Regions from separate parts of the Nocardioides sp. WJ219 genome, predicted to be linked through region 4. Evidence: predicted binding sites of a transcription regulator. Region 4 holds the regulator's gene; each other region holds the start of a gene.
The links. Region 4 encodes LexA, which represses DNA repair genes until DNA is damaged. Its sites were predicted from a motif close to TCGAACANNTGTTCGA; they were not measured.

Region 1 (3,943 bases), on a different contig from region 4:
TACCGGTGGGAGCCGGTGCCGGACGAGGCGAGCGGGACGCCGGGCCCGTGAACGACCAGACCGAGATCCTGCTGCTGGCCGGTGCGGCCGCCACGGCGGTCGGCCTGGTCGGGCTGGCCGTCGGCTACCTGCTGCGACGCCGGTCGCTGCGCTGGCAGCTCGGCCTGGTCGCGGTGGTCGCGGTCGGGTCGGTGCTCGCGGGCGTGCTCGCCGTCTCGCGCCGGATGCTCATCTCCGACCACGACCTCGGGGTGGTCACGCTCGTCACCGTCGGCGCGGCGGTGATCGCGCTGGTGGTGGCGATGGCGCTGGCCGCGGCGCTGTCGCGGTTCTCGGCCGCGCTGCGCGACGACGTACGCCGGGTGGGGGCCGGGGGGCCGTCGGAGGCCTCGGTGGCCTCGGTGGCCTCGCAGCCGAGCGGGCCGTCGGAGTTCCGGGCGCTGGCCGCCGAGCTCGACGACATGCAGACCCGGCTGGCCGAGTCGCGCGCCCGGGCGGAGCGGGTGGAGGGCTCGCGCCGCGAGCTGGTCTCGTGGGTCTCCCACGACCTCCGCACCCCGCTGGCGGGGCTGCGCGCGATGACCGAGGCGCTCGAGGACGGCGTCGCGCCCGACCCCGCGCGCTACCACCGCCGGATCCGGGCCGAGGTCGACCGCATGTCGCGGATGGTCGACGACCTCTTCGAGCTCTCCCGCATCCATGCCGGCGTCCTGCCGATGGCGCCCGAGCAGCTGCCGCTCAACGACCTGGTCAGCGAGGCGATCGCGGCCGCCGAGCCCGTGGCGCGCGGCAAGGGCGTGGCGCTCGACGGCCGCGTGGAGCCGGGGCTGGTGGTCCGCGTCGACCCCGCCGGGCTGACCCGGGTGCTGGCCAACCTGGTCGCCAACGCCGTGCGCCACACCCCGCCCAGCGGCGTCGTGGAGGTCGTGGCGGCGTCCCGCTCCGGTGCGGTCGAGCTGAGCATCACCGACGCGTGCGGCGGGATCGCCGATGCCGACCTCGACCGCGTCTTCGACATCGCCTGGACCGGGTCGGTGGCGCGCACCCCCGACGTCGACGCCGCCGACGCCCGCGCGGGGCTCGGCCTGGCCATCGTCAAGGGGATCGTGGAGGCCCACGACGGCGAGGTCAGCGTGGCCAACCACGGCGCCGTCGGGTGCCGGTTCCTGGTGCGGCTGCCCCTCCCGGTCTGAGCGACCGGGGCGGCCGACGGCGTGTCGAGTTGGTTCGAACACCTGTTCGTCCTAGGTTCGTGGGTGTCGTGGGAAGCACCTCCCGCAGGCGGTCATCCACAGGCAGCCGGCTCTCCGGAGCGGACTGTCGGTGGTCGCCCCTAGCGTCTCGGCGAGACAGACCAGGGACGACGACCCACACCCGACACACACGACGTAAGGACAAAGACCATGGCTGGTGGAGACCGCGACAAGGCCCTCGACTCTGCGCTGCTCAACATCGAGAAGCAGTTCGGCAAGGGCTCGGTGATGCGCCTGGGCGACGAGACCCGCGCCCCCCTCGAGATCATCCCGACCGGATCGATCGCCCTCGACGTGGCCCTGGGCCTGGGCGGCCTGCCGCGCGGCCGGGTCGTCGAGATCTACGGGCCGGAGTCCTCCGGCAAGACGACGGTCGCCCTGCACGCGGTGGCCAACGCCCAGGCCCGCGGCGGCATCGTGGCGTTCATCGACGCCGAGCACGCCCTCGACCCCGACTACGCCGCCGCCCTCGGCGTCGACACCGACGCGCTGCTGGTCTCCCAGCCCGACTCCGGTGAGCAGGCGCTCGAGATCGCCGACATGCTCATCCGCTCCGGCGCGCTCGACCTCATCGTCATCGACTCGGTCGCCGCGCTCGTGCCGCGGGCCGAGATCGAGGGCGAGATGGGCGACAGCCACGTCGGCCTCCAGGCGCGGCTGATGAGCCAGGCGCTGCGCAAGATGACCGGTGCCCTCAACAACTCCGGCACCACCGCGATCTTCATCAACCAGCTACGCGAGAAGATCGGCGTCATGTTCGGCTCGCCCGAGACCACCACCGGTGGCCGGGCGCTGAAGTTCTACTCCTCGGTCCGCCTCGACGTGCGACGCATCGAGACCCTCAAGGACGGCACCGACATGGTCGGCAACCGCACCCGGGTCAAGGTCGTGAAGAACAAGGTCGCCCCGCCGTTCAAGCAGGCCGAGTTCGACATCATGTACGGCAAGGGCATCAGCCGCGAGGGTGGCCTGATCGACGTCGGCGTCGAGGCCGGCATCGTCCGCAAGGCCGGCGCCTGGTACACCTACGACGGCGACCAGCTCGGCCAGGGCAAGGAGAACTCCCGCACCTTCCTCAAGGACAACCCCGACCTGGCCAACGAGCTGGAGAAGAAGATCCTCGAGAAGCTCGGCGTCGGACCCAGCGTCCAGGAGCCCGCCGAGGAGCTCTCCGACAAGCCGATCGGTGTCGACGACTTCTGAGCCGGGTTGGCGCGGCGACGTCCACGACGGCGTCGCCGCGTGGACCCGCTCCGCCCCCACGGTGGTCGAGCCGTCCGAGCCCCTGGGCGAGGACGAGTCGAGACCCCGCAAGCGACGCACCCGCGGCGGTCCCCGACCGCACGACCCGGTAGCCCTCGGCCCCCCGGCCGACCCCGAGTCGGTCGCCCGCACGATCCTGCTCGACCAGCTCACCGGCCGCTCCCGCTCGCGCCACGAGCTCGCCGACAAGCTCGCCGCGCGCCACGTCCCCGACGACGTCGCGACCCGTCTCCTCGACCGGTTCGAGGAGGTCGGGCTGATCGACGACGAGGCCTTCGCCCGGGCCTGGATCGCCGGGCGCCAGTCCGGCAAGGGCCTGGCCCGCCGGGCCCTGGCCCAGGAGCTGCGCCGCAAGGGCGTCGACGACGAGGTCGCCCGCGACGCCCTCGACGAGGTCGACCCCGCGCAGGAGGAGGAGGCGGCCCGTGCCCTGGTCCGCAAGAAGCTCCGTTCCCTGACCCGCGTCGACGACACCACCGCCACCCGACGCCTGGTCGGCATGCTCGCCCGCAAGGGCTACGGCTCCGGCCTCGCCTACGCCGTCGTCCGCGACGAGCTCGCCGCTGCCGACCGCACCGCCCCCGACCCCGACTGACCCCCACGTCGGTCGAGGAGGCCGGCCACGGCCGTCTCGAGACCCGGCGGGCATGGGCAGGACGGTGACTGACGCCGGTCGAGGAGGCCGGCCACGGCCGTCTCGAGACCCGGCGAGAAAGGGCACCCACGCTGCGCCGTACGGCGTCCCGGCGCGCCGGGGCCCCTCGACGCCCCGGGCCGCCCATACTCACCCCGGCGGACCACCGCGGCCACCGCCCGATCGGAGTGCTCCCGTGTCCTTCTCCTCCTCCTCGCCCCAGCCCGGCCAGTCCGGCCAGTCGGGCCAGCCGACGTACGGCTACCAGCAGCCGACCGAGCGGGTGGGTCGTGGCCTGCTGGCGGCGGCGGCCGCGGTCGTGGGCGGCATCGTCCTGACCGTGGTGATCTTCCGGCTCGGCTACGTCGCCTCGATCACCAGCCTGGTGATCGCGTTCGGGGCGGCCTACCTCTACGAGGCCGCGGCCGGACGTTCACCGCGCAAGGGCCTGGTGCCGCTCCTGGTCCTCGTCGTGGTCGGGGTGCTCGTGGCCTTCCTGGCGATGGTCGCCAGCGACGCCTGGACCGTCTACGACGACTTCGGCGTCACCGAGGTCTCCCGGGCCACCTTCATCCGCGAGGCGGTGCTCGACCCGGAGATTCTCCAGGAGTACGGCAAGGACCTCGCGCTGTTCCTCGTCTTCGCGGTCGTCGGCATCGTCGCCGTCGGGCGCCGGCTGTTCGCCGCGCGCTGACGCAGCGTTGATGGGGAGGCGCGCCCTAGGGTGTCGGTCATGAGCAGCATCTCCGACGCCCTCCGCCTGACCCCGGGTCCCGTCGACCTCCAGGCGATC
Region 2 (3,943 bases), on a different contig from region 4:
CCCGCTCCAGGGCGGCCGCGTCGACGTCGCAGACGGCGTACGGCGCCCGCTCGACGCCAGCGGCGTCCCACACGGCGTCGGCGAGCACCTTGTCCTCCAGCGCGATCCAGGCGGCCGGGCGTCCACCCGTCACCGGTCGTCCCAGGACCGGCTCGTCGGTGGTCACGAACGGCATGGTCCGCCACCACGCCCGGCGCTCGGGGTCGAAGGCCTCGATCGCCGCGACCACGTGGGGTGGCAGCGTCCGCGTCACCCGGTCGAGCAAGCGGACCTCCTCGGTCATCGACGCGGTGGGCGGCAGCTCCACGTCGACGACGGTGCACGAGCCCGGCTCGGGCACCGGACCGGCGCCGGTGCCCGTGGAGAGCACCAGGACCGGGCAGCCGAGGGCCCGGAACCGCTCGACGAACGGCGCCAGGCCCGCCAGGATCCCGGGCCCGAGCACGACCGGGCGACCGGCGTACAGCTCGCCGAGGCGGGCGGTCACGGCGGCCCGGACGGTGTCGTCGCTCAGGTCCACGGCGGCGCTCCTGCCGCGGCGTCCGTCGTACGACGGGAGCGGTGCGCGCGGAACCGCCGCCAGCCCCGCTTGACGAGCTTGAGCGCGAACCACAGCACCACCAGCCCGATCACCAGCAGCACCGCTGCGATCGCCGCGGCGGCCTCCGGGTGGGTGATCGCGAACGCCACCAGGGCCAGCACCACGACGTCCTCGACGACGCTGGCGGCGATGTTGGTGACCGGCTCGGGGGAGGAGTTGATGGCCAGCCGGCTGCCGGCCTTGACCGCGTGGGAGGCCAGGGCCGTGGTGCCGCCGACCGACGCGTTGATCGCCTGGGTGAGGGAGTCGGCGTCGCCGGCGAGCAGCAGGCCCACGACCGCGCCCGCGGTGGGCCGGATGAACGTGGAGACCGCGTCCCAGGTCGAGTCGATGTAGGGGATCTTGTCGGCGACGAACTCGAAGGAGTAGAGGAAGCCGGCCACGGCGAGCACGTCCCAGCGGCCGAGCACCTCGGGCACGTCGGCGCCACCGAAGCGCTCGGACAGCCCGAGCACGAGCACCACCAGGTAGGCGTTGACGCCGCTGGCCCACCCGCTGGAGAACGACAGCGCGAGCGACTCCACGCCTCCCGCCTACCCGACGTCCACGACGGTGGCACCGGTGAGCCGGGCCAGCTCGTCGTACGTCGTGGAGAAGACCGCCGCCGGGTGCCCCGCAGCCGCCCACAGGACGGGGTGCTGCTCGAGCCACGGGTCGAGGTACGTCGCCACCGGCGCCGGGTGCCCGATCGGCGACACGCCGCCGATCACCTGGCCGGTGTGCGCGCGGACGAAGTCGGGCGTGGCGCGGCGCAGCCGGTCGACGCCGATCGCCGCCGCGGCCTTGGCGGTGTCGACCCGGTGGGCGCCGGAGGTGAGGATCAGCACCGGGTTCCCGCCCGCGTCGAAGAGCAGGCTGTTGGCGATCGCGCCGGGCTCGCAGCCCAGGGCCTGGGCGGCGAGGACCGCGGTGTGCACGGAGTCGGGCAGAATGACGATCTCGCCGGTGCCGCCGAGCCGCGTGTGCTCGGTCCGGAAGCGGGCGATGCTGGGGTGCTCGGAGGGCTCGGTGGGGTCGCCGGTGCTCGACATGGGCCGACCCTAGAGGCTCGGGCGGGCCGAGCACGACGGAGTTGACGACGAGGAGAGGCGGTACGCGCGTGGAGGGCAGGGACCGGCCGGTCGCGGTGACCCGCGTGGTGTGGCTCGTCTGGGCGCTCGTGCTTCTCGGGGCGGTGCTGACGGTCCTCTCCGCGGTCCTCGACGACGAGATCCTGCGCAGCTACGACGCCGTCGGCGCCACCGCCGACAGCGCCCGGTCGGCGCCGTCGTTCACCCCGGTCATCGTGGTCCTCGACGTCGTCGTCACGGCCCTGGTGCTGGTGCTGCTCGCCTTCCTGCTCGGCGGGCACAACTGGGCCCGGCACAGCCTGGGCGTCACCTTCGCCCTGCTGGCGATCTCGGCCGTGGCCGTGCTGCGCACCGGCCCGCCCGTCCCGTTCACCGTGCTCTCGCTCTGCTGGCTGCTCCTCGCCCTGCTGCTCCTGGTCCTGCTCTACCGCCCGGGCATGGCCACCGCCGTCGCCCCCCACCCCCCCGCCTCCGCCCGAGCCGCCGACGCGGAGCCCACGCGCGTCGAGACCGCCACCGACGCCGGCTGAGCAACCGTCCCCGACTGTGGTTGAGGAGGTTGCGCCAGCAACCGTCGCCCACGGTGGTTGAGGAGGTTGCGCCAGCAGCCGTCGCCCACGGTGGTTGAGGAGGTTGCGCTGGCAACCGTCTCGAAACCACCACAGCGGAGGCTTCCTCGCCGGGTCTCGAGACGGTCGTGGCCGACCTCCTCGACCAGCGTGGGTCACCGGGTGCGCCAGGCGTCACCCGGCGGTGGTTGAGGAGGTTGCGCTAGCAACCGTCTCGAAACCACCACAGCGGAAGCAGCCTCGCCCGCCTCGAGGCGGTCGTCGCCGCGCTCCTCGACCGGCGCCGGTCGCCCTCGACCGGGCAGGTCCCTTGGCACTGTCGGTGGTCGGTTGTAGCGTTCTCCTTGTTCGAACACGTGTTCGATCTCCGGCGGGGCCGACCTCGACCCCCGGCCCCGTCGGAACCCCGTTCGGTGAGGAGGCCGGTGTGCGACGTTACGACGATCCCGTGGAGGTCCGGCGCAGTGCGCCGGAGAACGGCCCCGAGCCCGAGCAGTTCCTGTGGCGCGGGCGGCTGTGGAAGGTGCGCGCCGTCCTCGCCCACTGGGTCGAGACCGGCGCCTGGTGGCAGGCCGACGACGCCGAGCGGCCCGTCGACGGCGCGGTGCTGGCGCCGGTGCGCGACCTGCTCGGTGAGCGCGAGCTCTGGCGGGTCCGCGCGGGCCGTGGCGGGCTCGAGGGCGACGGCGTCTTCGACCTCTCCTTCGACAGCGCCGACGGCTCCTGGCAGCTCGTCGGGTGCGAGGACTGAGGTGACCGTGATGATGCTGCCGGCCACCACCCACTCCTACCTCGCCCGCTCCGCCGAGTCGCTGGCCGAGGCCACCGCCGCCACCGAGGTGACCACCCGCTACGCCTGCGCCCACGTCGCCGCCCTGCGCGCGGCTGCCGCGCTGCTGGCTGCCCGGGCCCGGCCCGCGCCCACCCGCCGGCGTCCGCAGAAGAACGCGTGGGTGCTCCTCGCCGAGGTCGCACCCGAGCTCACCGAGTGGGCCACCTTCTTCGCCGGCGGCGCGGCCAAGCGCGCCGCCGCCGAGGCCGGCTCGACCCGGTCGGTCTCCGAGCGCGAGGCCGACGACCTCGTCCGCGACGCCGACCGGTTCCTCGCCGTCGTCGAGCAGTCCCTGGGGCTCGTGCCCCACGCCCCGGTCCGCGAGCAGCTGGTACGCCGCGTGTCCTGACCAACCGCGTGGTGGACTGGTCGCCGTGGCGACCAGCAGCATCGACGCCCTCGTTCCCGACGCCGAGTGGCTGTGGCGGTCGCTCGAGACCTGGTGCGTCGCGGCCTGCTGCGGGCTCGACGCGTTCGACGTCTCCGCCGCCGCGGTGGGCCGCGCCCGCCGCGACCACGACGTGGACGACGAGGCCGCCGCGGCGCTGGCGGCCGAGCTGCGCGCCGGTGCACAGGCGCTCCGTGCGCTGCCCGCCGGCCGCGACGTGACGGCGTCCCGCCTCGGGGAGAGCGGCCCGCCGACGGTGTTCGCCGACGTGCTCGACGAGCTCGCCCGGCACCTCCACCCGGGCTCGCGCGACGACCTCGCCGTGCCCTAGCATCGAACCTGGTCGAACACTTGTTCGATCGATCCGCGCAGGGGTCGAGCCAGCCGGAGGCCCTCGTGACCGACCCGTTCGTCCACCTGCACGTCGCCTCCGGGTTCTCGCTGCAGTACGGCGCCACCCACCCCCGCGACCTGGTGGCGCGC
Region 3 (3,943 bases), on a different contig from region 4:
GCGATCGCGCAAGTACGGTCGCCCCTGGACGGGCAATGGAAGGCAACGGTGCGCGGCACGTTGGAACGTAACTCGTCAGACTCCGAGAACTACCGCGGCGGCGAGGACCTCTTCTTCACCGTCAGCGGGATCGGTGGCGGGGAATGGGGCTTGCGCTGAACTGACTTCGAGCTCCTGGACTCCGGCATCCGTCCCCCTCCTTGTATCTCTGGACCGGCACATCTCAACTGGGTTCCTCAAGCCAGCACGGACGCGACCTAGACGCGTCGGTGGAAGGTGATGTCGCCATTGGGGTGTCGGGTGTGGTGGTAGTGGGGGTCGTGGGCTCGGTGGTGGTGGTGGGTGCAGAGGAGGACGCCGTCGTGGAGGTTGGTGTGGCCGCCGTGGGTCCAGGGGGTGAGGTGGTGGGCTTCGCACCAGGGCGCGGGGATGGTGCAGCCGGTGGCGCGGCAGGTGGGGTCGCGCAGGGCCATGGCTTTGCGTTGGTGGCGGCTGTAGAGGCGTTGGCTGCGGCCGAGGTCGAGGACGTGGGAGTCGCCGTCGAGGACGGCGGGGATCAGGTGGGCTTGGCAGGCCAGGCGGCGGGCGTGGGCGGCGGTGATGGGTTGGTCGCCGACCAGGGCGGTGCCGAGTCCGGTGAGCAGGGTGTGGAGGTCGAGGGTGACGATGACGGTGGTGGCGTCGCCGCCGTGCAGGGGCAGGCGTGCGGGGTCGAGGGTCTCCAGGAGGGTGGCGAAGGCGTGGCCGAGGCGTTGGGGGTAGGGGCGCCGGTCGTCGGGGTTGTTGCTCTCAGGGTCGCCGTGCTGGCCGGGCTGGCCGGGTTGGCCGCCGTGGCGGGGTGAGGTGAGGGCCTCGAGGTAGGTCAGGAGGCGGTCGGCGACGTGGTCGGCGCAGCGGATCGTGAGGTCGGTGGTGCCGTCGCCGCGGCGGTGGGTGTGCAGGTCGGTGGCGGCGTGGGCGTGGGTGTCCTGGGCCTCGAGGAGTCGCCGTTCGAGGGCCTCGTCGACCTCGGGTGCGACGACGGCGAGGATCTTGCGGCCCAGGACGCGTAGTCGACGGGGGTTGAAGTGGGTGGCCTGGTCGAGGAGGTGGCGTTCGGCGTGGTCGAGGGTCTCGGGTGAGATGTCGTGGGGCAGCTCGTCGAGCGCTCGCGCCACGACCGCGGCGCGGGCCCGGTCGAGGCGCCCGGATCGCATCGCCGCTGCCAGGTGGGGGCGCCGTTCCAGGGTGCGCGCCAGGGCGAGGTCACCGCGGGCGGTGGTGTCGTCGGTCCGGGTCTGGTGGGCCAGCCAGGCGGCGGCGTCGCGGGCGCCGTGGACGACGGCGACGTCGTCGGCTGCGGCGAGGACCCGTAGCCGCAGCTCGTCGAGCTGGGCGGCTGCGGCGGCGAGCTCGACCAGCGCGGTCTCCTTGTCGGCGGTGGCCAGGTACCGCGGGTCGACCTCGCTCACTCCACCGAGCGCCGCCCGCAGCGTCGCGGCGCAGGCCAGCACCGGGTGCGGGGTCGGGGCGAGGGGGTGGGACACGACGTACTCCGTGCGGGCGAGCTCGAGCCACGTGCCCGGGGAGAGGTCCCCACCAGGACTTCGGACGAGCTCGGAGCCAGCGCGACCCAGCGGGTCGGAGGACGGGGGCACGCACCCGCCGAAGTGTCCGGGACCGAGGTGAGCCGTTCAGCGTGCCGTTCCCGTCATCGTACACCTGTTCGAATGAACGCGCAAGCATCAGTCGCCCGACGGACGGTCAGGACCAGGAGGTCTCGCCGTGCCGGTGGGCGAACCGCCCCGAGCCGTGACCGGGCCCCTCGGTCGCGAGCGACACGACGGCGTCGGTCCCCTCGGTGACCGTCTGGGGGCCGCTGTGGGCGTTGAGGTCGGTGGCGGTGTAGCCGGGATCCGCGGCGTTGACGCGGATGTCGGGGAACGCCTTCGCGTACTGCGTGGTCAGCATCGTCAGGGCCGCCTTCGAGGCCGTGTAGATGGGCGCGACGACCTGCGACTCGGGGCGCGACGGGTCGTGGGTGTGCTCCAGGGACCCCATCCCGCTGCTGACGTTGACGATGACGGGGTCCGCGGACCGCCGCAGGAGCGGGAGGAAGGCGGAGGTGGTCCGGACGACGCCGGCGACGTTGACGTCGAGCACGCCGAGGACGTCGGCGCCGGTCAGGTCGGCCGGGTCGACGCCGTGGGTACCGGCGACGCCGGCGTTGTTGATCAGCACGTCGACGTGACCCTCGTGGGTTTCGACGTCGGCGGCGGCGGCGCGCACGGAGCGCTCGTCGGTGACGTCGATCTGGACAAAGCGGACGCCGAGGTCGGCCGCGGCGGCCGCGCCGCGCTCGGGGTCGCGGGCGCCCAGGAGGACGGTGTGGCCGAGGTCGGCGAGGCGGCGGGCGGTCTCGAGGCCGAGGCCCTTGTTGGCCCCGGTGATGAAGGTGGTGGTCATGGGTCGATCCTGCGGTCGCGCCGGGTCGCCCACCAGGGAGGACGCGACGGTAGGAGCAGCCGTACCACCCACAGCACCACCGGCGCGTGCTGTCGCGGGGGATGATCGTGCGGTGACGACCGCGAGTGCCCTGGGCCCCACCATCCGTGCCTGGCGCGACCGGCTCGCGCCGTCCGCCGCCGGGCTGCCCGCGCGGCACGGCCGGCGCACCACGGGGCTGCGCCGCGAGGAGCTGGCCGAGCTGGCCGGCGTCTCGGTCGACTACGTCGTGCGTCTCGAGCAGGGTCGCGCCACGACGCCGTCAGCCCAGGTCGTGGCCGCGCTGGCCCGGGCCCTGCAGCTGAGCGCCACCGAGCGCGACCACCTGTACCGGCTGGCCTCGCTCGCGCCGCCCAGCAGCGGCCGGGTCTCCGACCACCTCTCCCCGGGCGTCCACCGGGTGCTGTCGCGCGTGGGTGACGCGGCCGTCGCGGTGTTCGCCGCCGACTGGCAGATGATCTGGTGGAACCACAGCTGGGCCGCCCTCCTCGGTGACCCCGCCGGCGTGCCGGTGCCCGTGCGCAACTTCGCCCGCTGCATCTTCCCGGTCGCAGCCGACGGCCCGGCCGTCGCGCAGTGGCCCGTCGTCGTGCAGGACCAGGCCCGGACCGAGGCCGCGGTGGCCTCCGACCTGCGCCGCGCCACCGGCCGCTTCCCCAGCGACCCGCGGCTGGCCGGACTGGTCCGCAACCTGCTCGCCGGCAACGCCCGCTTCGCCGAGCTGTGGGCCGCCGGCACCGTCAGCGCGCACCGGGAGGACCGCAAGGTCGTCCACCACCCGGCCGTGGGGCCCGTCGCGGTCGACTGCGACACCCTCACCGACGGCGAGGCCGACCACAAGATCGTCGTGATGACGGCCGCGCCCGGCACGGAGGACGAGAGCCGGTTCCGTCTCGCGCTGGTGGCCGGCATCCAGCACGCCGTTCCGGCGACGAGGACCTGAGCCCCGACCCGGCGGGTCAGCCCTAGCGGATGGTGACCTGCCGGTTGGCCAGTCCCGAACGCGTCGAGCGCTGCTCCGAGGTCAGCTCGGAGGTGTCGGCGAGCGCCTCGTCGAGGGCCGCCTTGAACGCCGCCGCCGGCTCCTCGAGCGCCTCGGCGCCGGTGCCGAGCGGGAGGTCCCAGACCGGGGCGAGGAGGCCGTGGGCGCGGAACATGCCGACCAGGCGGGAGTCGGGGACGATCACGTCGGCGCCGGAGGCGTGCAGCCGCGAGAGCGCGTCGAGCAGGGCGTCCTCGGGCTCGGGCATCACCCAGCGCAGGTGCTCCTTGGTGCCGACGTCGGTCCAGTACGCCGCCTCGACCGACGTCAGGCGGGAGGTCGGCGTGGACGCCTCGTTGGCCTGGGCCATGGCCTCGGCCATCGCCTCGCTCTCCTCGACGTCGGCGAGCCAGAAGTCGAAGCCGTCGTGGACGGTGACCTCGAGCTTGTCGTCGGTCACCAGGTCCTGCAGGCGAG
Region 4 (3,943 bases):
GCATCAGGTCGAAGAGGTTCGGCGTCTGGCCGCCGCTGATCTCCTCCGGCATGCAGCCGTCGACGACGAGCACGTAGACCCGCTTGCGGACCCGGGCCGCCTCGGCGCTGGCCTGACCGGCCGCCAGCGCGGCGGTCGAGAACGCGACGCCGCCCCCGGCCTTGAGCAGGGTGCGCCGTCCGGTCGCGAGCTCGCCCCGCCCCACGTCGTACGGCGTGGGCTCACCGGGCGCGTGCCGGTCACCGCAGCCGCACATCAGGCACGCCCCTGGCGGTGCAGCGGGACGTCGATCTCCTTGACCCGGTTGGAGGCGGCGATCGAGATGAACGACCGGCTCCAGCGGATCGGGGTGTTCCGGTCGGCGCGGTCACCGATGACGAACCAGTCCATCTGGGCCCGCTTGGCGGTCAGGTCGAGCACGGAGAACCCGTGGTCGTCGAAGTTGAGGTACTTGATGTGCCGGTTGTTGGCCAGGATGGTCGCCTCGACCGCCCTGCTCGTGGTGTGGGGCGGGGTCCCGGTGATGTCCTTGAGGTTGTTCGAGGTCACCGAGCTGCACACGAACTCGATCGCGCCGCTGCCGGTGAGTGGGTAGCTACCGGCGTCGAACGGCACCTCGGCGGCCCACCCGGAGTGGATGTCGCCGGTGACGAACAGCGCGTTCTGGACGTGGTGGTCCTTGATGAAGCGCAGCACCTCGCGCCGGTCGGCGGTGTAGCCGTCCCACTGGTCGACGTTGTAGGGCAGCCCGTCCGACGGCAGCAGCCCGGTGACGTCGTTGATCGGGTCGATCAGGTCGCCGGGCAGCTGGGCGAAGGTGACCGGCGTGATCATCACCGGGTTGCCGACCACCTTCCAGAACGGGTCGCGACGCCCGAGCGACTGCTTGAGCCAGCGCATCTGCGCGTCGCCGGTGATGGTGCGGTCGGGGTCGCTGACGCCGGGCGACGGGGCCGGCACCGGGCTCGGCACGGGGGTCTCGACCTGCTTGGACCGGTAGGTCCGCAGGTCGAGCATGCTGATCTCGGCGAGCCGGCCGAAGGTGAGCCGGCGGTAGAGGCGGGTGCCGTCGCCGAGCGACGCCGTCCCGTCCATGCGCACCGGCATCCACTCGTCGTACGCGCGGTGCGCCCGGGCGCGGCGCCGCCGGTAGTCGCCCTCGCCGGGCTGGTGGTTCTCGGCGCCGCCGGCGTACTGGTCGTTGGTGACCTCGTGGTCGTCCCACGTGATGACCCAGGGGTACTTCGCGTGCGCGTCCTGCAGGTCGGGGTCGGTCTTGTACTGCGCGTGCCGCTGCCGGTAGTCGGCGAGCGAGACCATCTCGCGGGCCGGCACGTGCTTGCGGACGTCGACGTCGCCCTGGCCCATGCCGTACTTGCCGGGCGCGTACTCGTAGAGGTAGTCGCCCAGGTGCAGGACGGCGTGCAGGTCGTCGCGCGCGGCGATGCCGCGGTAGGCGGCGAAGAACCCGGCCTGCCAGTTGGCGCAGGACACGACCCCGAAACGGAGGTTGCGCGGCGTCGCCGTCGGGGCCGGCGCGGTGCGCATCCGACCGGTGCGGCTGCGGGTTCCGCCGAAGCCGAAGCGGTAGTAGTACCAGGTGGCGGGCTTGAGGCCGCCGACGTCGAGCTTGACCGTGTGGTCGCGGTGCGGTCCGGTGGCGAACGTGCCGCGCCGCAGCACCGTGCGGAAGTCCTTGCGGGTCGAGACCTCCCAGGTCACCTTCACCTTGGGCCCCTTGCCCGACCCCGGCCTGCTGGCCGCGGTCGGGGTGACCCGGGTCCAGATCAGCACCTTGCTCGGCAGCGGGTCGCCCGAGGCGACCCCGTGCCGGAAGTAGCGCCCGCCGGCGGGAGCGGCCTCGGCGGCGTCGGGAGCGAGGGTGGTCAGGGCGGCGCCGGCGGAGCCGGTCGCCAGGACGGTACGTCGCCGTACTCCTGCGGGTGTCGTCACAGAACTACCCAACGACCCCGACGCCCCCGGGTCATGGCAATCGACGCATCGTGACCGTCTGTTCACCTGACGTACCCCGACCGACGGCGGCTGAGGTGCGAGCGCAGCGAGCCTCGAAGCCCCCGTCGCCCAGGACGGTGGTTGAGGAGGTTGCGCTAGCAACCGTCTCGAAACCACGACTCGCTTCGGCCCACCGTGGGTCGGTCCCGGCGTCGTGCCTCAGACCTTGCGCAGCACCGCGGTGACGACGCCGAGGATCGAGGCGTGGGTGCCGTCGATCGGGTCGAAGGCGGGGTTGTGGGGGAGCAGCCAGACCTGGCCGTCCTTGCGCTGCAGCGTCTTGACCGTGGCCTCGCCGTCGATCATCGCGGCGACGATCTCCCCGTTGTTCGCCGTCTGCTCCTGCCGGACCACGACGTAGTCGCCGTCGCAGATCGCCGCCTCGATCATCGACTCGCCCGAGACCTGCAGCAGGAACAGCTGCCCGTCGCCGACGAGCTGCTGGGGGAGCGGGAAGACCGACTCGAGGTTCTCCTCGGCCAGGATCGGGCCACCGGCGGCGATCCGGCCGAGCAGGGGCACGTTGACCGGCGGGACGGCGACGTCGCCGATGCCGGTCTCGTCGTACGTCGTCTCCTCGGCGCTGCCGAGCGAGCGGCGGGCCGCCATCACCTCGGGCAGGAACACCTCGAGGGCGCGCGGCCGGTTGGGGTCGCGCTTGAGGTAGCCCTTCTGCTCCAGCACCCGCAGCTGGTGGGCCACGCTGGAGGTGCTGGTCAGGCCGACGGCCTGGCCGATCTCGCGCATGCTCGGCGGGTAGCCCCGGTGCTCGATGCTGTCCTTGATGTGCGCCAGCACGCGCTGCTGGCGCGGGGTGAGCCCGGTGGCGTCGGCGGGGCCGTCGGGCAGCTCGGAGACCTTGGCGCGGGCGGTGTCACGGGTCGTGTCGCGAGGGCTGGGCATGGCGTCAGGTTCCCATCGATCCCCGACGATTTCAAACAGGTGTTCGAACGGCGTGTCGCGCCCGGTTCCTGGGAGGATCCACCCATGAGGACCTCCCAGCGCACCTCCGCCGTCGTCACCGGCGCGGCCCGCGGCATCGGCCGCGCGGTCGCCGAGCAGCTCGTCGCCGCCGGCCACGACGTCGTGGTCACCGACGTCGACGCCGACGGCGTGGCCGCCACCGCCGCCGAGATCGGCGCCACCGGGATCCCGCAGGACGTGCGCGACCCCGCCTCCCACCGCCGGGTGGCCGAGGTCGCCCAGGCCCGCGCCCCGCTCGGGGTCTGGGTCAACAACGCCGGCGTCGCCCACGAGGGCGACCTCGTGACCCTCACCGACGACCAGGTGCAGCGCACGGTGGAGGTCAACGTGCTCGGCGTGCTGTGGGGGATGCGCGCCGCCCTCGACGCGTTCGGCCCCCGCGGGACGGGCGACGTCGTCAACGTGGCGTCGCTGTCGGGCCTCGGCCCGGTGCCCGGGCTGTCGGCGTACGCCGCCACCAAGGCCGCGGTCGTCTCGATCACCGGCTCGGTCGCCATCGAGGCGCCGGCCGGGGTGCGCGTCCACGCGGTGCTCCCCGATGGCGTCACCACCGCGATGGTCGAGGAGATGGCCGACGGCACCGGCAAGCGGCTGGTCGCCTCGGGCGGTCGGATGCTGACCACCGACGAGATCGCGACGGCGGTCGCGGGCCTGGTGGGTTCGCGGCGGGTGCTGCGCACGGTGCCGGGCTGGCGGGGTGCGGTGATGCGCGCCGGCGGCCTCGCGCCGTCGGTGGCCGCACCGGCGATGGCGGCGTTCGAGTGGCAGGGAAAGCGCCGCCTGCGGCGTTAGAACAAATGTTCGCTCCGGGGTTGCGCGCGTTCGAACAGGTGATCTAGTCTCGCTCAGGTGTTCGAACGGCACTGACTGTCGGTGGTCACCACTAGACATCAGGGCAGAGCGCACCACTTCCCCAGGAGGCACCTGATGAGCACCGCCACCCACC

Region 1: recA (recombinase RecA) is a predicted target of LexA. The motif match lies at 1,228-1,243, and genes of this name have one in related genera.
Region 2: AC4MBH_RS05700 (DUF6504 family protein) is a predicted target of LexA. The motif match lies at 2,589-2,604, and genes of this name have one in related genera.
Region 3: AC4MBH_RS15055 (HNH endonuclease signature motif containing protein) is a predicted target of LexA. The motif match lies at 1,694-1,709, and genes of this name have one in related genera.

What each region holds. Positions count from the first base shown of each region.
Region 1 covers NZ_JBZUJV010000010.1:69,932-73,874, reverse strand. Annotated here, with positions in the region: gene AC4MBH_RS19890 (response regulator transcription factor) at 1-51, shown strand, start outside; gene AC4MBH_RS19885 (sensor histidine kinase) at 48-1,193, shown strand; gene recA (recombinase RecA) at 1,404-2,456, shown strand; gene AC4MBH_RS19875 (regulatory protein RecX) at 2,440-3,111, shown strand; gene AC4MBH_RS19870 (hypothetical protein) at 3,347-3,844, shown strand; gene AC4MBH_RS19865 (PPK2 family polyphosphate kinase) at 3,884-3,943, shown strand, end outside.
Region 2 covers NZ_JBZUJV010000002.1:346,527-350,469, reverse strand. Annotated here, with positions in the region: gene AC4MBH_RS05720 (hypothetical protein) at 1-520, opposite strand, end outside; gene AC4MBH_RS05715 (DUF4126 domain-containing protein) at 511-1,125, opposite strand; gene AC4MBH_RS05710 (YbaK/EbsC family protein) at 1,135-1,632, opposite strand; gene AC4MBH_RS05705 (hypothetical protein) at 1,701-2,201, shown strand; gene AC4MBH_RS05700 (DUF6504 family protein) at 2,668-2,991, shown strand; gene AC4MBH_RS05695 (SAV_6107 family HEPN domain-containing protein) at 3,002-3,421, shown strand; gene AC4MBH_RS05690 (DUF6331 family protein) at 3,447-3,791, shown strand; gene AC4MBH_RS05685 (DNA polymerase III subunit alpha) at 3,857-3,943, shown strand, end outside.
Region 3 covers NZ_JBZUJV010000006.1:43,215-47,157, forward strand. Annotated here, with positions in the region: gene AC4MBH_RS15050 (hypothetical protein) at 1-159, shown strand, start outside; gene AC4MBH_RS15055 (HNH endonuclease signature motif containing protein) at 258-1,526, opposite strand; gene AC4MBH_RS15060 (SDR family NAD(P)-dependent oxidoreductase) at 1,744-2,445, opposite strand; gene AC4MBH_RS15065 (helix-turn-helix transcriptional regulator) at 2,558-3,427, shown strand; gene AC4MBH_RS15070 (DUF5926 family protein) at 3,450-3,943, opposite strand, start outside.
Region 4 covers NZ_JBZUJV010000003.1:614,150-618,092, forward strand. Annotated here, with positions in the region: gene AC4MBH_RS10800 (alkaline phosphatase family protein) at 1-256, opposite strand, end outside; gene AC4MBH_RS10805 (alkaline phosphatase D family protein) at 256-1,953, opposite strand; gene lexA (transcriptional repressor LexA) at 2,173-2,916, opposite strand; gene AC4MBH_RS10815 (SDR family oxidoreductase) at 3,001-3,789, shown strand; gene AC4MBH_RS10820 (LysM peptidoglycan-binding domain-containing protein) at 3,925-3,943, shown strand, end outside.